3 regions of the Citrobacter amalonaticus genome follow, and region 1 is predicted to be linked to each of the others. Evidence: predicted binding sites of a transcription regulator. Region 1 holds the regulator's gene; each other region holds the start of a gene.
What was found. Region 1 encodes CRP, which controls carbon source genes, mostly activating them, when cyclic AMP is high. Its sites were predicted from a motif close to ATGTGANNNNNNTCACAT; they were not measured.

Region 1 (3,266 bases):
ATTCGGTGGTGCGTTCGATGGACGACTATATCAACTACATCACGCCGCAGTTCTCCCGCACCCACATCAACTTCCAGCGCGTTCCCACCGTAGATACCTCAAACCCGTTCGCGGCCAAAGGCATCCCGTCACTGGATGAGAGCTTTGTCGTGATCCATTTCCGTAATCTGGAAGGGATCGATTTCCCCTGGCTGCTGGCGATGCTGCAGGGTTCATTCATTTCCCACATCAATACATTGGTGGTACCTGGCGGCAAAATGGGGCTGGCAATGGAACTCATCATGTTGCCGCTGGTACAGCGACTGATGGAAGGCAAGAAGATCGAATAAACGATGGGAAGTGCCCGATGGCTCTACGCTTATCGGGCCTACAAATCAGGAATCTGTAGGCCGGACCAGACGCTGGCCGCCATCCAGCGACATGAAAAATTACGCCGCAATCACTTCATACGAATGGGTAATGTTGACCGCTTTTCCCAGCATCAGCGCCACAGAGCAGTACTTCTCCGCCGACAGATCGACCGCACGCGAAACAGCGGCATCCTTCAGGTCATTTCCCGTGACAATAAAGTGCAGATTGATGTGGGTGAACAGGCGTGGCGCCTCTTCGCGACGTTCCGACGTCAGTTTCACTTCGCAGTTCGTTACATCCTGACGGCCTTTTTGCAGGATAGAAACCACGTCAATTGCGCTGCAGCCGCCCGCGGCCATCAGCACCATTTCCATCGGGCTCGGCGCTTTATCGCCAGAGTTACCGTCCATCAAAATCTGGTGTCCGGAAGCCGACTCACCCAGGAAGGTTAACCCCTCAACCCATTTAACACGCGCTTGCATATTTTTTAACTCCAGTGCGTCAATTTTCCTGACAGATTACGCGTACATAACAATTCTCGCAACGGAAGGCGACCTCCGTCATGCTGAAGCGAGACACCAGGAGACACACGGCTAAAGCTATGCTAAAACAGTCAGGATGCTACAGTAATACATTGATGTACTGCATGTATGCAGAGGACTTCACATTAAAGGCTGCAGTTTGTTTTTGACAGCCTCTTCCCAGGACGCGGGAAGCACATTTTTGCAACCCCAGAGACAGCGGCATTTTTTGGCTCTGGAGACAGCTTATAACAGAGGATAATCGCGCATGGTGCTTGGCAAACCGCAAACAGACCCGACACTTGAATGGTTCTTGTCTCATTGCCACATTCATAAGTACCCGTCCAAGAGCACGCTGATTCACCAGGGTGAAAAAGCAGAAACGTTGTACTACATCGTTAAGGGCTCAGTGGCAGTGTTGATTAAGGATGAGGAAGGGAAAGAAATGATCCTTTCTTATCTGAATCAGGGTGATTTTATTGGCGAACTGGGCCTGTTTGAAGAAGGCCAGGAACGTAGCGCATGGGTTCGAGCGAAAACAGCGTGTGAAGTGGCTGAAATTTCCTACAAGAAATTCCGTCAGTTGATCCAGGTGAACCCGGATATTCTGATGCGCCTCTCTTCCCAAATGGCTCGCCGCCTGCAAGTCACTTCAGAGAAAGTCGGTAACCTGGCCTTCCTCGACGTGACCGGTCGTATCGCCCAGACTCTGCTGAATCTGGCGAAACAACCTGATGCGATGACTCACCCGGACGGTATGCAGATCAAAATCACTCGCCAGGAGATTGGTCAGATCGTTGGCTGCTCTCGCGAAACCGTTGGTCGTATTCTGAAGATGCTGGAAGATCAGAACCTGATCTCCGCTCACGGTAAAACGATCGTCGTTTACGGCACTCGTTAATCTCATCGGAAATGACGCGCTACCCGGTAGTGCGTCATTTTTGTTTTGCCAATGTGGCGCAGACTGATTTATCACCCAGAAATCAACTATGCACTACGTCAAACGCTGGTGCTCTGTTTGCCCGTGGCCGTCGGCCTGATCATCGGGCAGTTACATCTGGGCCTGCTCTTCTCTCTGGTTCCCGCCTGCTGCAACATTGCCGGGCTTGATACTCCGCACAAACGCTTTTTCAAACGCCTGATTATCGGTGCATCGCTGTTTGCCGGCTGTAGCCTGATCATGCAGCTGCTGCTGGCGCAGGCGGTGCCGTTACCCCTGATCCTGACCGGCCTGACGCTCACGCTCGGCGTCACCGCTGAATTGAGCTCCCTCCACGCGCGTTTGCTTCCGGCCTCGCTGATTGCGGCGATTTTCACACTGAGCCTCGCGGGAAATATGCCGGTCTGGGAGCCGCTGCTGATCTACGCGCTGGGCACATTATGGTATGGATTATTTAACTGGTTCTGGTTTTGGCTCTGGCGCGAACAGCCGCTGCGCGAGTCGCTGAGTCTGTTATACCGGGAACTGGCGGATTACTGCGAAGCCAAATACAGCATGTTGACCCAGCACACCGACCCGGAAAAAGCCCTGCCGCCGCTTCTGGTGCGCCAGCAGAAAGCCGTCGACCTCATCACTCAGTGCTATCAGCAGATGCACATGCTGTCGGCACATCACAATAATGACTATAAACGGATGCTGCGCGCCTTTCAGGAAGCGCTGGATCTGCAGGAACATATCTCCGTCAGTCTGCATCAGCCGGAAGAAGTGCAAAAGCTGGTCGAGCGCAGCCACGCGGAACAGGTGATTCGCTGGAATGCGCAAACGGTCGCCGCTCGCCTGCGCGTACTGGCGGATGACATTCTGTATCACCGGCTGCCGACGCGGTTCACTATGCAAAAGCAGATTGGCGCGCTGGAAAAAATTGCTCATCAGCATCCGGATAACCCCGTCGGGCAGTTCTGTTACTGGCACTTCAGCCGTATCGCCCGCGTGCTTCGCACCCAGCGCCCGTTGTACGCCCGCGATCTGATGGCCGATAAGCAGCGTCGGCTACCGCTGCTGCCGGCGTTGAAAAACTACCTCTCGCTGAAATCTCCGGCGCTACGTAGCGCCGGGCGGATCAGCGTCATGCTCAGCATCGCCAGTCTGATGGGAACCGCGCTGCATCTGCCGAAGCCTTACTGGATCCTGATGACGGTGCTGTTTGTGACGCAAAACGGTTACGGCGCCACCCGCGTGCGTATTCTGCACCGTTCAGCGGGAACGCTGGTGGGGCTGATTATCGCAGGCGTGACGCTGCACTTTCATATTCCCGAGGGATATACGCTGGCCCTGATGCTGATAATAACCCTGGTCAGTTATCTGACCATCCGCAAAAACTACGGCTGGGCGACGGTTGGATTTACCGTCACAGCGGTGTATACCCTGCAACTGCTGACACTGGACGGCGAACA
Region 2 (3,266 bases), 1.9 Mb from region 1:
AGGCGGTGACCAGGCCAAAGCCGCCGCCACGACGACGCAATTCGTGCAGCGTTTGCGTGATCATTCTCGCGCCAGTTGCGGCAAAGGGATGTCCAAAGGCAATCGAACCGCCAAGTACGTTAAATTTGCTGTCATCCACTTCGCCAGTGGCATGGCTTCGACCGAGCACGTCGCGGGCAAAACGCTCACTGCCGAGCAGCTGGAGATTGGCCAGCGTCTGCGCGGCAAAGGCTTCGTGCATATCGAAAAGCGTCAGATCGGCCATCGTGATGCCCGCACGTTCCAGCGCCAGCGGCGTAGACCAGGCCGGCCCCAGCAGCATATCCTGCCAGACATCAATCGCGGTAAACGCGTAGCTGCGCAGATAGCCAAGCGGAACCAACCCCAACTCTTTGGCACGAGATTCTGTCATCAGGATGACTGCCGCCGCGCCGTCGGTCAGCGGGGTGCTGTTTGCCGCCGTAACGCTGCCATGTTTCCGGTCAAATGCCGGACGTAGCCTGGCGTAGTCTGCCAGCGTGGAGTTGCCGCGAATATTGTTGTCTTCAGACAGGGGGTCTTTAAAAGGCGGTGTGTAAGTGGTCATCACTTCATCGGTCAGCTTGCCTTCTGCCCACGCCAGGGCGGCTCGCTGGTGAGAACGATGCGCCAGGGCATCCTGTTGTTCACGGGTAATGCCGTAGGTTTTCGCCATCTGCTCGGCGGTATCGCCCATTCGCAAACCAGTGGAGTATTCCGCCACGGCAGGCGGGACGGGCATCAGATCGCGCAAGCGCAGACGGGAAAAGAGTTTCAGACGCTGCCCCATCGTGCGGGCTTTGTTGACATCGACCAGCACCCGCGCCAGTTTTTTGCTGACGCCAATAGGCAGCACCGAAGAAGAGTCCGCCCCACCGGCGATACCCGCACGAATAGTGCCGGCCATCAGGCTTTCGGCAACGTTGGCGACAGCCTGAAAGCTGGTCGCACAGGCGCGACTGACGCTGTAGGCATCGGTATGCACATTCATCCCGGTCCCGAGCACAATTTCACGCGCGATGTTCGGCGCTTCCGGCATCTGTACAACCTGGCCAAAAACCAGTTGTTCAATCACCTTTGCAGGGATTTCACTGCGCGCAAGCAGTTCGCCAACCACCATTTTGCCGAGATCGACGGCGGGAATGCCATGATAAGCAGTCGCCTGACGGGCAAAAGGCGTACGTAATCCGCTCACGATGGCGATGCGATCGCCCTGACGGGTGACCAGCGGTAATGCCTGACTCATAACACTCCCCTGTAAAAAATAAATAAGTGGTCTGACCTGATCATAGTCTTAACCAATTTTTTACATTTAGCCAAGCGGAGCGCAAAGAAAGTGAGAGCTACGGCACAGTGAATAATCACTGTCTGAAATGAAAATGCCCCGGGAAAACTCACCGGGGCATCAGAAATAACGAGGTGGGATTAACGCAGACCCAGCTGGAAAATCAGGGTTTCGGCTTCGCAGGCGAAGACAAAATCGATATCCAGGCGCACACCGTCAGACTCTTCGGTGAAGGTCGAGGTGATTTTGCACGGTTCAGATTCCACGCTACGCGCTTTTTCGGTCAGCGCCGCCAGCGTCTCTTCAGCCTCTGCGCGGTTAGCGAACACGCGGCTGTATGATGCGGTGCAATCGGAGTTGTCCATGATGGTACCAACATCCATACAGCAGCAAACCGGGGTTTCATCAGCACTGCATTTACTCATTGTAGATTTCCTCTGTATTTCGCACCCAGGGTGCCAGATAAACGATGGGGATATTTTACGCTCCCCACATTCACCTCTCCAGTTGTTAATTGTGCGAAATGAGATAAGTGACCGAAATCACAATTAAAAATGATCTAAAACAAATTTCACCTAAAAGGGTGAGTGCGCAAACCGGCAATTTTGCCAGCTGGATCGCGTTTTTAAGATCACAATTGAAAAAAGTTATAAACATACTTGCAACATTTCAGCTGGTCAGACCTATACTCACGCCACTGGTCTGATTTCTAAGTCGTACCGCAGACCCTACACTTCGCGCTCCTGTTACACCATGTAACATAGTTTGTATAAAAATAAATCAATTGAGGTTATGGTCATGAGCCAGAAAACCCTGTTAACAAAGTCTGCTCTCGCAGTCGCAGTGGCAATTATCTCCACCCAGGCCTGGTCTGCAGGCTTTCAGTTAAACGAATTTTCTTCCTCTGGCCTCGGCCGGGCCTATTCGGGTGAAGGCGCTATCGCAGACGATGCAGGTAACGTCAGCCGTAACCCAGCGCTGATCACGATGTTCGATCGCCCGACGTTCTCTGCGGGTGCGGTCTATATCGATCCGGACGTCAACATCAGCGGACGCTCACCGTCTGGCCGTAGCCTTGATGCCGATAACATCGCGCCGACGGCATGGGTGCCGAACGCACACTTTGTTGCGCCGATTAACGATCAGTTCGGTTGGGGGGCATCCATTACCTCCAACTACGGTCTGGCAACAGAGTTCAACGATACCTACGCGGGCGGTTCTGTCGGCGGTACCACCGACCTCGAAACCATGAACCTCAACTTAAGCGGTGCCTATCGCTTAGATGACGCCTGGAGCTTCGGTCTCGGTCTGAACGCTGTTTATGCGCGGGCGAAAATCGAACGCTTTGCCGGTGACCTGGGTCAACTGGTCGCCGGTCAGGTGATGAACTCTCCTGCCGGACAAACGCCGCAGGGTCAGCAACTGGCTGCCACCGCAAACGGCATCCCAAGCGATACCAAAATTGCCCACCTGAACGGTAACCAATGGGGCTTCGGCTGGAACGCCGGGATCTTGTATGAACTGGATAAAAACAACCGCTACGCGTTGACCTACCGTTCTGAAGTCAAAATTGACTTTAAAGGTAACTACAGCAGCGATCTGCCACCGGCGATCAACAACTACAACCTGGGTATCCCGACCGCTACCGGCGGCGCAACTCAGTCAGGTTACCTGACGCTGAACCTGCCAGAAATGTGGGAAGTGTCCGGTTATAACCGCGTGGCGCCACAGTGGGCTATCCACTACAGCCTGGCCTATACCAGCTGGAGTCAGTTCCAGGAGCTGAAAGCGAAATCCACCGGTGGTGAGACGCTGTTCCAGAAAGATGAAGGCTTTAAAGACGCCTACCGCATCGCACTGGGTACTACCTACTACTACGATGATAACTGGACGTTCCGTACCGGTATCGCCTTCGATGATAGCCCGGTTCCGGCACAAAACCGTTCTATCTCGATTCCGGATC
Region 3 (3,266 bases), 1.4 Mb from region 1:
TAATTCCGATCACGATCGATTCATTTCGTGATTAAGAGCAGGAGGAAAATGGTATAGAAAAACAAGGAAATAGGATTTACCTCTGAGTTTGCGACGCCCGGACTTGCCAGCAAACGGCTGTCAGTTCATTCGCTTAACGCGAAAATCAGAGGGAAGGCGAAACAAAACGCAGTCATACCGCCACGATTATCGAGCGGCATAACGGAGGGAGTGAAGAGGAGAAAAAGAGGCGTTAATCGCGCTCAATGGCTAACGCCACGCCTTGCCCGCCGCCAATGCACAGCGTTGCCAGACCTTTACGGGCATTACGTTTGACCATTTCGTGAACCAGAGAAACCAGAATACGACAGCCGGAAGCGCCAATCGGGTGCCCAAGGGCAATCGCGCCGCCGTTGACGTTCACCCGGCGCTCGTCCCATTCCAGCATTTTGCCAACCGAAAGCGCCTGAGCGGCAAACGCCTCATTTGCTTCAATGAGATCCACATCGGCCAGCTGCCAGCCGACCCGCTCCAGGCAGCGGCGAGTGGCATACACGGGGGCGATCCCCATTAACGCAGGATCCACGCCGACGCTGGCAAATGCGCGGATCCGCGCCAGCACAGGCAGGTTCAGCTCCAGCGCTTTGGACTCGCTCATCATCATTACCGCTGCCGCCCCATCATTTATTGAAGAGGCATTGCCAGCGGTCACCGACCCCAGCAGTTCAAAAGCCGGATCCAGACGCGCCAGGCCTTCTGCGCTGGCATCTGTACGTGGCTGCTCATCGGTATCAATCACCACGGTTTGCCCATTACGCTGGGTGGCAACCGGGACGATTTCCGCTTTAAAGCGACCAGCATCAATGGCCGCGCGTGCCTTTTGCTGTGAACTGAGCGCATACGCATCCTGCAGTTCCCGACTGATGCCATACTCACGCGCCAGATTCTCTGCAGTCACGCCCATGTGGTAATCATTGAAGGCATCCCACAGGCCGTCGTGTACCAGGCTGTCGACGAGCTGGCTGTTGCCCAGCTGTGCGCCGGTTCGACTGTCGGTGAGCACATGCGGCGCACGGCTCATGTTTTCTTGCCCGCCGGCAATCACGATATCCGCTTCACCGCACTGAATCGCCTGCGTGGCAAGATGCAGCGCTTTCAGCCCCGAGCCGCAGACGTCGTTGATGGTGATAGCAGAAACGGTGTTCGGTAATCCCCCTTTGATCGCTGACTGACGCGCCGGGTTTTGCCCCGCCCCCGCCGTCAGCACCTGTCCGAGGATCACTTCATCAACGGCATGCGCATTCACGCCGCTGCCTTCAATCAACGCTTTGACCACCATACTGCCCAGTTCAACGGCAGAATGACGCGCCAGCGTCCCCTGAAAACAACCAATTGGCGTACGCAACGCCCCGACGATCACCACCTCTTTCATTACGACCTCAGCGCAAAATAACACCGCAATAGTAGAGGATTGTTAAAAATAGTTATCTTGATTGTTTAAGAAAAGTGAGTTTTATCACAAAGGAAATCGTTATCACGCCTCTCAGCCCGGGACACTGCCTTGCTGTAAATGGTATCTCAGCCAACTCCCCGCCACACCGGGCGGAGATTTTTTGTTCCAGAGCAGATCGATCGCGATAGCTTTCGGCCATCCCGGGACATCCAGTTGCACCAGCGGTTTTTCCGCCGCAAACTCCTCCACCAACGCACACGGAAGCGCGCACCAGCCAAACCCCTGTACCGCCATACTCAGCAACAGCAAATAGTTCGGCGCGGACCAGACCGGGCCGCGGGCAAGCTGGGCGCCATGATCGATATAGGTGTTAAGGCGCAACTCACGCCAGGTATGCAGTTGATCCCACTGCAGTTTCTTCTCTTTCGCCAGCGGATGGGAAGCGGCAACGTAAAGTCCCATCCACGTTTGCATCGGCAAGCGCGTCGCACCGATATCGGTGGGATAGTGGTCTCTGGCTTCAATCAAACCAACCTGCGCCCGCTCTTTTTGCAGCAGATCGATAACGTCCACATCCTCACCAATCAGACATTCAAACTCGGTATACGGAAACTGGCGATCAAACTGCACCATCAGTTCCTCCAGCACGTCGGGGTGTAAGGTATCGGAGAGCACAAACGTCAGACGCGCTTCGGTCTCACCGGTCAGCGAAAGCGCCACCTCATCGAGTCGATCGCTGGCCGACAGAATCGCCTGCACGTAACCAAGCACTTTCTTTCCTTCTTCCGTCAGCACCGGCTGGCGGGAGGAGCGATCAAACAGCTGGACACCAAGATCGGCCTCAAGGTGAGCGATCGCCGTGCTGATCGTGGACTGACTTTTCCGCAGTCTGCGTGCCGCCGCCGAGAAGGAGCCACAGGAAACGGTCTCGACAAATGCGGTTAAGGCTTCAGGTGAGTAACGCATGAACTATCTACTTTATCGATGGATACTATCTTTTAGATATCACATAAAACGATAAAATTCCCCCTATTCCGTTATCCGGGCGTTTTCAAGAAAGGTAAGTTATGCAACACAATGCGGTTCAACATCGTTCATTACTGGAGCGTGTTTTTCACGCTGTATGTTTTGAAGGGATTGCCACGGCGATCCTGGCACCCACCACGGCCTGGTTGATGCAACGATCGGTGCTGGAAATGGGCGGACTGACGATCCTGCTGGCGACCACGGCGATGATCTGGAACATCATCTACAACGCGCTGTTTGACCGTTTCTGGCCTTCACATCTGGTGAAACGAACGGCGAAAGTGCGTGCGTTTCACGCGCTGGGGTTTGAAAGCGGCTTTATCGTCATCGGCGTGAGTATCGTGGCGTATGTGCTGAACGTCAGCCTGATACAGGCCTTTACGCTGGAGATCGGCTTCTTCCTGTTCTTCCTGCCCTACACCATGTTCTATAACTGGGCTTATGACACGTTGCGCGTACGCGTCGTGAAGCGTCGCGAACAGCGCGTGACTGCCTGATAACTCACACGTTTGCCGGAATCCACGCGGTTCCGGCAAGACCCGTTGCCCCCCCTTCTCCCGTTCAGTCCTCACGCCCACCCGCTCATTTATGGTAAATTGCGCTTCTTTTTGTTTATTTTATAGTTGATACGTTCAAGAAATGTCGAAAATTTGGTCAAAAGAAGAGACGCTCTGGAGCTTTGCGTTATATGGGACTGCCGTGGGCGCAGGAACCCTGTTTCTCCCCATCCAGCTTGGCTCCGCGGGCGCGATTGTACTGTTTGTCACCGCTCTGGTTGCCTGGCCTCTCACATACTGGCCGCATAAAG

Region 2: AL479_RS01885 (YfcZ/YiiS family protein) is a predicted target of CRP. The motif match lies at 1,834-1,851, and genes of this name have one in related genera.
Region 3: AL479_RS04390 (acetyl-CoA C-acetyltransferase) is a predicted target of CRP. The motif match lies at 1,484-1,501, and genes of this name have one in related genera.

The regions. Positions count from the first base shown of each region.
Region 1 is NZ_CP014015.2:2,288,363-2,291,628, reverse strand. It holds gene AL479_RS10970 (phosphoribulokinase) at 1-329, shown strand, start outside; gene AL479_RS10965 (OsmC family protein) at 429-833, opposite strand; gene crp (cAMP-activated global transcriptional regulator CRP) at 1,141-1,773, shown strand; gene AL479_RS10945 (YccS/YhfK family putative transporter) at 1,825-3,266, shown strand, end outside.
Region 2 is NZ_CP014015.2:392,184-395,449, forward strand. It holds gene fadI (acetyl-CoA C-acyltransferase FadI) at 1-1,264, opposite strand, end outside; gene AL479_RS01885 (YfcZ/YiiS family protein) at 1,444-1,728, opposite strand; gene fadL (long-chain fatty acid transporter FadL) at 2,102-3,266, shown strand, end outside.
Region 3 is NZ_CP014015.2:909,622-912,887, forward strand. It holds gene AL479_RS04390 (acetyl-CoA C-acetyltransferase) at 233-1,411, opposite strand; gene AL479_RS04395 (LysR family transcriptional regulator) at 1,523-2,398, opposite strand; gene AL479_RS04400 (multidrug/biocide efflux PACE transporter) at 2,500-2,955, shown strand; gene AL479_RS04405 (amino acid permease) at 3,098-3,266, shown strand, end outside.